2 regions of the Cellulomonas xiejunii genome follow, and region 1 is predicted to be linked to the other one. Evidence: riboswitches for the same ligand, from Rfam matches in the RefSeq annotation. Region 1 holds a riboswitch; the other holds the start of a gene.

Region 1 (4,193 bases):
TCTGGTAGCGGCCGGTCCATTCGGCTTGCAGGGTGATGGTGGTGGTGCCGGGGTTCTCGTACTCGTGGAAGACGTCGTGGTCGGGGTAGGGGTGTCCGGGGGAGCGGGTGGTCAGGGTGTGGCCGTCGCCGAAGTCGTAGGTCCAGCGGGTGGGGGTGGCTTCGACGGTGATGCCGTAGCCGAGCAGCTCGGTGCGCAGGGTGACCGGTGTGGGGTCGGTGGAGGCGATGGTCTCGATGTTGATCAGGACCCAGCCGCGGTCCGGTTGCAGGGTGAGGGTCGGGGCGGGGATCGGCAGCAGGCGGAAGTCGGCCTCGGTCAGGACGGGCAGCAGGTCGACTCCGCAGCCGCCGGCGTCGATCTGCTGCCAGGGTCCCCAAGCCGCCGCGGGTGTGGTGCGGGCCTGGCGCCACATCGGCAGGACCATGGTGTCGCCGTCTTCGCACTGCTGGATCGCTCCGGCGAGGTCGGCGAGCTCGGGGCAGGTGCCGTCCGCCGAGCCCTTGGTCCAGATCCCGGCGACCTCACGGCACTGCGGGGCGCGTTCGTAGCGGAAGAGCTGCAGCTCGGGCGGGATCACCCGGTTCTCGCGAGCGAGCTGCTCGGAGCGATCGACCGCGACGCGTACGACATCCTCCGAGAGCTCGCTGCCGAACCGCGGCTCTCCTTCGGCCGCAGCCGGAATGGCAAGGACTGTCACGAATGGAGTGGTCGCGATGAGGAGAATCGCCGTCCGGCAAGTGATGCTCCGAACATGGCTCTTGATCATGACGCCGGTGCCGCGGCCGGGCCGACCTCGTCGATCGTCCACCCATCGGACCAGGTCATGACAATGTCGATCTCACGGTCCTCTAGAGGGTGGTCCTCGAGGACTCGCCCTTCGGCGTCCAGGTCCACGGACGCATCAATCCGCACGTGAAGGCGTGCGGAGTACCACCGTCCGGCATCCACCTCGGTGCCTGACGCAGCGAGGATCTCCGCGCCCCCAACGTTTCGGTGTCCACGACTATGCAGATCAGTCACGTTCGCCGTGATTCCTGAGCAGAAGCTGCACTCGGGCGATGACAGCGCGTTCCACTCCGCTAGGTCACCAGTCGCGTTGATGTATGGGTACAGCGAGATGAAGTAGCTCGCGGCAGCCGCGGCGCCGTCGGCGCTCGGTGTCGCCATCGCCTCGGGTCGTACTGGTGGGACGGTGACGTCCACCGTTGGTGAGGGCGTCGGCGACAGGGTGGGCGTCGCCGTCGCCGTCACAGGCGGCTGCGACGTGGCGTCGTCCGTGGGGTCGGCATCAGTGGCGCAGCCGGAGGTCGCCAACGCAATGGCAACGACCACGACGGCGACCTGTGCACGCATCTGCATGTCCGGAAGGTACTGGTTCGAAGCGGTTCGGCGGTGAGGTCGTCCCGCATCTGGGGACAACTTCGCCGCGGCGTCGCGATCGGCCGGTCCCGTCGCGTGGTGAGGACGGCCGCTGACGGACCGGACGGAGGGGCGCGATGCCGTGGCGCGACGTGTCGTGCGTCGACTGAGGCCCCGTGCCTCAGGGCGTCGGGCTCTGGTGTCGGTCGGTGACGAGGTTCTCCTGACGCCCGCCCACCAGGAAGGAGCCAGCCAAGCGCGCACGTGCCAGCAGCCAGAGCGGTCGGTCTCCCGCGCCACGCCGATGACGCCGACCACCCCCATGTCAGCCGCGGGTCCTAGGGTGTCTCCCGATCACGAAGCTCGGCCTCAAGCCCTCCGGCTGGCCGACTGGCAACCGCGCAGAGCGCACGGTGCCCCCGGAGGAAGATCCGCCCGTGCCGCCGGTACGGGAAGCTGCTCGACCTGACGGAGTACCCCGTGCTTGATCTGCACCTCGACGACCCCACCCACCTCGCGTGCATCTCCGACGCTCCCGGTCACGTCGTCCAGCCCGACCTCGTCGCCCGCGCCGTCCGGGCTGACGGCACCCCGTGGCGGCTGACGCGGGTCGGTCCGCATCGCATCGAGCTCGTCGGTCCCTCGGGTGAGCGGGCGAGCTGGTGGCTGCACGATTTCAAGCCATTCGTGCAGCACCTCCGTACCGCCGACCCGACGGTGTGGGTGTACGACTTCGGGGTCGTGCGCGTCGGCGGACGGTACGTCGCCGTCACGTCCCGCGAGCACTGGACCCCCTGCGCGCGAGTGACGACGCGTCGGCCGGGCACGCAGGTGGCGTGGCTCGTCGCCATGCTGCAGCCGCGGGCGGACGCCGAGGGCGCTGACCTCGTCCCCCCGCACACGGCCACGCTCTACCACCTCGATCCGCCCTACCAGCTGGGCCGGCTCGCGAACGCCCCGATCGACTGGGTGCTCGTCCTGGCCTACCAGCGCGACGGTCGAGGAATCACGGTGATCTACGAGGCCGACGCGACGGGCCGGCTCGTGTCGCCCTGGGACCTGCCGGGCAGCCACGACGACGGGATCGATCACGTCCGAGCCCTGCAGGGACTCGGTTACGAGATCGCTCTGCCCCCAGCGGGCGACTGCTGACGGCCGCCGACTCGGGAGCGTGACTTCCCGCTGGTCACAGCGACGCGATGTGCCGATCGGGTCGGGCCCTCGGCGGGCGCAGTGCCGCCCCGATCCCGCGGTGCGGGTGCGGGTGTCCAGGGGTCGACGCAGGATGGAACGGCGCCGGGGCCGCCCGGTGCGGCCCGCTCGTCGCCCCGTGCGCCGGGCAGACCTTCCGTAGTGATCGACGAGGGGGACACGCATGGGCATCGACGACCTCAAGGGCAAGGCGTCCGACGCGGCGCAGGGCGAGAAGGGCGAGCAGGGGAGCGACGCGGCCCTGGAGAAGGGGTCCGACGCGGCGTCGTCCGCCACGGGCGGCAAGCACGACGAGCAGCTCGACAAGGCGCAGTCGGCGGCGGACAAGAAGATCGGCGACCAGTGACGACCTCCGTCCGGGCCGGGCGCGGTGCCCGGCCCGGACGGGCGGGGAGCGGCTGAGCAAGGACGTGACGGGCGCGGGCGCGACGGAGACGGAGCCGACGGGGACGGGGGCTGTCCGGCGTCGGCGGGAGGACGACTGAGGAGGTCGGACCCGGTCCACGGCGAGGCGCAGACTCAGTCGCCGTGGGAGGCGCGGGACCGGCGAAGTCCCGTCGCCGCGCTGTGGGCGAGGCGACGGGACTCCGTCGTGGGTGCTACCGCGAGCTCGGTCGCATGCGGTAGGTCCCGTTGCCGTAGCTGACCTTGGCGTAGCCACCGAAGGCGTGGCTCCGGCCGGACGGCTGCTGGAGCCGGGCCGAGCTGACGCTACGCGCAGCAGACTGCCTGGACGTGGAGTACTTGGGCATGTCGATCACCTCCTCTCGATGGGTCGGGTGGGGTGCGGCGCGGGCGCGCCGCCGTCGACGGAAGCACGAGGGGGCACCGGGTTGACCGGCGACGGCGCGCGCTCGGGATCGCGGGCAGGAGCACGCCGGGTCACGCGGTCACGCTCGCGGGGGCCCCAGCCACGGCGGGCCGTGCACTGCAGCGGGCGACCGTCCTCATGGCCGTGATGGCGCGCTCGTGCGCCCGCGTCCGGCGGTGCACCCGGGTGCAGGTGTCCGCGGCGCTGGCGAGCCGGCGCGAGAGCGTCCGGCCGCACCGCGGGTCGGCGTTCTCGGCCGTGACCACCCGGACGGTGAGACCGTGCGCCTTCGCGCGGCGGGCGAGCGGCTCGAAGCAGTGGTCCCCGGAGACGATGACCAGCTCGTCGTAGCGCTTCGCGACACGGTGCAGGTCGATGGCGGCGAGCAGGGCATGGTCGGCACCGTCCGGTGCGTCGGCGCCCACGACCCACCGGATCCCGTCCCCGTGGACGGCGTGCCGGTAGCGGCGCGCGACCTTGCGCGCCGCTCCGACGACGACGTGGTCGCCCTCGGAGATCCGCGCGGCGTGCTCGAGGCGCTGCCAGAGCGCAGCGACCTCGGTGGGTGCGTCCTTCGCGCCGTGCGTGACGTTCTCGATGTCGACGAGGACGTAACGCCGGGTGCCGGCCGGCTCCGTGCGGGGGCTCGGTGCCGACTGCCCGCGCCCGTGGACCGGACGTGCGGTCCGGTCCGGCTGCGTGTCGAGGTGGAACCCGCGGCAGTCCGGGCAGGCGAACGGGCTGATGGTCAGCCTCGACGAGCCCGCGGTCGCACCCTTCGCCCCGTCGCGGGCCTGGTGCCGGTCGC
Region 2 (4,193 bases), 490 kb from region 1:
CCGCGCCCGTGTGGATCCTCCCGGTTCGTCCCTCTGGTGGACGGGGGTGCCGGTCGCACAGGTCTCTGCGCTACCGTCCCCGCCATGCGATCCCGACGACGTCTCGCAGTGGTCCCGTTCCTGCTCCTCGCGCTCGGTGCGTGCTCCCAGGGCACGACGCCGGAGCCACAGGACGACGCCCCGGACATGGGCGCGCCGACGATCGAGGGCCGAGGTGACACCGAGCTGCCGACGCCGGAGGACCAGCAGGCTGTGCTCGAGGACTCGGGCGATGCGACCTCGGTCGTCACGGCCCTGCTCGCCGCAGGGGCCTCGGAGTCCGGGCAGGTCACCGGTGCGCAGGCCGGGTCGCACGTGCTGCGCGTCGTGTGCACGTCGTCCGACGGTGGGCCCGTGACCGTCACCGTGACCGCGGGCGACAGCGAGCTGACGTCGTACTCGGCGCCGTGCGTGCCGGTGTTCCAGGGCGGCACGACCATGGCCGACAGCGACGCGTTCGAGGTGCCCGCCGGTGACCTCGGCATCAGCGTCACGGCCGCAGCGGAGTCCACGGTCGCGGTCGGGCTGGTCCCGGCCGGCTGACGGCGGCCGACCAGGCCCGACGCGTCAGGCGCCCAGCGTCGCCAGGGCGCGCTCGAGGTCGTCGCGCAGGTCGGCGACGTCCTCGAGGCCGACCGACAGTCGCACGGTCGCCTCACCGATGCCGACGGCGGCACGCCCGGCGGCGCCGAGCCGACGGTGCGTCGTCGTCGCGGGGTGCGTGACGATCGACTTGGCGTCGCCCAGGTTGTTCGAGATGTCGACGACCCGCAGGGTGTCGAGCACGCCGAACGTCGCCTTCTTCGCGACCTCGGGCGTCGCCCCGTCCGGGACGGCGAGGTCGAACGTCACGACCGTGCCGCCACCGGTCTGCTGCGCACGCGCCAGGGCGTGCTGCGGGTGCGACTCCAGGAACGGGTAGCGCACGCGTGCCACGCCGGGATGCTCCTCCAGCCACCGCGCGAGCGTCAGCGCCGACGCCGCCTGGTGCCGGACCCGCAGGCTCAGGGTCTCCAGGCCCTTGAGCAGCACCCAGGCGTTGAACGGCGACAGCGACGGCCCGGTGTTGCGCAGCAGGGTCTGCACCGGGCCCCGCACGTAGTCCGACGACCCGAGGATCGCCCCGCCGAGGACCCGGCCCTGACCGTCGATGTGCTTGGTCGCCGAGTACACGACGACGTCGGCACCGTGGTCGAGCGGGCGGGAGAACACGGGAGTGGCGAACACGTTGTCGACGATGACCTTGGCGCCGGCGGCGTGCGCGAGACGGCTGACGTGCGCGATGTCGACGAGGTCCTGCATCGGGTTGGACGGCGTCTCGAAGAAGACGACGTCCGCGGGCGTGGCGAGCGCCTGCTCCCACTGCTCCGGGACGTGCCCGTCGACGTAGTCGGTGCGCACGCCCCACTTCGCGAGGATCTCGTCGAAGATCACGACCGACGAGCCGAACAGCGCCCGGGCCGCGACGACGCGCGAGCCGGAGCGCACCAGCGCGGCGAGCGACGTGAAGACGGCCGACATGCCCGTCGCGGTCGCGTAGCAGGCCTCCGCGCCCTCGAGCAGGCGCAGCCGCTCCTCGAACGTCGAGACCGTCGGGTTGCCGTACCGCGAGTACAGGAAGCGGTCGACCTCCCCGGCGAAGCCGGCCTCGGCCTGGGCGGCGGTGGGGTAGCTGTACCCCTGCGTGAGGAACACCGCCTCGGACATCTCGCCGAACCCGCTGCGCACGAGCCCGCCGCGCACCGCGAGCGTGTCGGGCCGCAGGGTGGAGCGGTCGACGCGGTGGTCGTCCCAGTCGCCGGGGCCGGGGGGCGGCGTGCTCACGGCTGGACCCACGGCAGGCCGTCGGCCCGCCAGCCGGTGTGGCCGCGGTGGCCGTCCGGCCCGGTCGCGCCCTCGAAGCCGTCCAGGACGTTGTACGCCGGCCCGTAGCCCGCGGCCGTCGCGGCCTGGGCCGCGCCGATGGACCGCTGGCCGGACCGGCACAGGAAGACGACGGGTCGCCCGTCGCCCGGCGTGACGCCCGCGGCCGCGACCTGCTCGACGAACCGCGGGTTCGGCTGCCCCGACGGGTACGACACCCACTCCACGAGCGCCGCCTGGCGCCCCAGCGCGCGCAGGTCCGGGACGCCCACGTACCGCCACTCGGCGTCGGTGCGCACGTCGACGAGCACGGCGTCGTCGCGCTCGGCGAGCAGGTCCCAGGCCTCGGTCGGCGTGATGTCCCCGGCGTAACCGGGGGCGGGGCGCGGCTGCACGCTCATGGTCCTCCCATCGTCTCTGGCGGTAGCACCCTCGGCCACGGTCTCCCGTGCGGGTTGCTGCGGCGTCGTCGAGCCAGATCTCTCGGCCGCTCTGGATGGTCGGGCGAGATGCTACGCCACGTCCCTCGGCGCCCGGCAGGTCGTCTCAGATCGGGTGCGCGACCGTGCGCGTGGTCCCGGGGGCGTGCCAGGGTGGTGGGCGATGGACGCCCCCGACGACCTCCTGCTGCGCCCCGTGACACCGGACGACGTGCCTGCCCTGACGCGTCTCCTGCACGACGCGTACGCCGAGCTCGCGGCGCAGGGGCTGAACTTCACGGGCGCGTCGCAGGACGAGGTGACGACCGCGAGCCGGAGCCTGAGGGTCGGCGCGTCGTGGGTGCTGGCCGAGCCGGGAGGGCGCCTCGTGGGGACGGTCGCGGCGTCGAGCCCTCCGGGCCGGGGGATCAAGGCCCTGACGGACCTCGCGCTGGAGCCGGACCGCGTCTGGCTCAACCAGCTCGCCGTGCACCCGGACGTGCGACGTCGCGGGCTCGCGACCCTGCTGTGGCGGACCGTGCGGGAGTGGTCGCTCGAGCACGGCATGCGCTCGGTGGGTCTCGACACCGCAGTGCCCGCGGTCGCGCTGCGCGACCTGTACCGGAGGTGGGGCTTCGTCGAGGCGGACACCGTGCAGTGGCCGGGCAAGACGTACCGCAGCGTCGTCATGGTGCACGACCTGACCCGGTCGGGTGCCCGCGGCAGCACCGGCGCCGTCGTCGGCGGCCGGCGTGTTCCCGGACGTGAGGTCTCGGATGCTGGACGGGACCCGCATCCGCGTTGACACGCGCGCCCGGTCGCGTCGATCCTCGACGCAGGTCATGAGCGCCAGCGTCAAGCCCCGGCTCGCTGGCCGGCAACCCTCCTCCGCGGTGGGGTGCCCCGGGTGACGACCTGGCCGTGCGCCGTTCGGTGCCGGCAAGCGCGGGACCCCTCGGGTCCCCGGACCGTTCCCGGAGGGGTACCCATGACCACCATCACCGAGCTGCTCTCGTGTGCCGACGAGGTCTCGGGCACCGCGACCTCGGCCCCGGCGGCGCGTCCCTCGGGTGAGCCGCTGCTGCCCGTCGTCGGCGCGTCGACGACCGTGCCCCTGGTCGACGGCACGAGCCGCGCGTACGCCAACCTCGACTGCGCGGCGAGCGCCCCGGCGCTCGAGGCCGTCACGGCACGCATCACCGAGGTGCTCCCGCTCTACGCGTCGGTGCACCGCGGCGCCGGGTACCTGTCCCAGGTCTCGACCGCGCTGTACGAGACGTCGCGGGAGTCGATCGCGCGCTTCGTGGGTGCGCGTCCGGACGACGTCGCGATCATCACGCGCAACACCACCGACTCGCTCAACCTGCTCGCGGGCGTCGTGCCCCCCGGCGGGGCGGTGCTCGTCCTCGACGTCGAGCACCACGCCAACCTGCTGCCGTGGGTGCAGCGCAGCGGCGGCGGCCACGCGGGGACGGGTCGCGTCGCGACGGTGCTGCCGCTGCAGCCGACGGTCGCGGCGACCCTCGACGCGCTGCGGACCGAGCTCGCGCGCCTGCCCTACGCGCTCCTGACCCTCACGGGGGCGTCGAACGTCACGGGGGAGTCGCTGCCGCTCGACCGCGTGGTCGAGATCGCGCACGCCGCGGGTGCGCGCGTCGCGGTCGACGGCGCCCAGCTCGTGCCGCACCGCGGGTTCTCGCTCGCGGACACGGAGGTCGACTACGTCGCGTTCTCCGGCCACAAGACGTACGCACCCTTCGGCGCGGGTGCGCTGGTGGGACGCCGGGACTGGCTCGACACGGGCACGCCGTACCTCGCAGGGGGAGGTGCGGTGCGCGACGTGCGGACCGACCGGACGGTCTGGCAGCCGGC

What was found. Region 1 has a riboswitch for S-adenosylmethionine ahead of NP048_RS17295 (hypothetical protein). Riboswitches for the same ligand answer to the same signal wherever they lie in the genome.
Region 2: another riboswitch for S-adenosylmethionine. It lies ahead of NP048_RS15095 (rhodanese-like domain-containing protein); the one in region 1 lies ahead of NP048_RS17295 (hypothetical protein).

Annotation. Positions count from the first base shown of each region.
Region 1 covers NZ_CP101987.1:3,771,340-3,775,532, reverse strand. Annotated here, with positions in the region: gene NP048_RS17305 (hypothetical protein) at 1-700, opposite strand, end outside; gene NP048_RS17300 (DUF6318 family protein) at 766-1,362, opposite strand; SAM riboswitch class IV at 1,715-1,824, shown strand; gene NP048_RS17295 (hypothetical protein) at 1,843-2,514, shown strand; gene NP048_RS17290 (Rv0909 family putative TA system antitoxin) at 2,738-2,920, shown strand; gene NP048_RS17285 (NYN domain-containing protein) at 3,457-4,193, opposite strand, start outside.
Region 2 covers NZ_CP101987.1:3,276,709-3,280,901, reverse strand. Annotated here, with positions in the region: gene NP048_RS15105 (hypothetical protein) at 85-582, shown strand; gene NP048_RS15100 (O-succinylhomoserine sulfhydrylase) at 607-1,863, opposite strand; gene NP048_RS15095 (rhodanese-like domain-containing protein) at 1,860-2,303, opposite strand; SAM riboswitch class I at 2,308-2,405, opposite strand; gene NP048_RS15090 (GNAT family N-acetyltransferase) at 2,506-3,126, shown strand; SAM riboswitch class IV at 3,160-3,273, shown strand; gene NP048_RS15085 (aminotransferase class V-fold PLP-dependent enzyme) at 3,310-4,193, shown strand, end outside.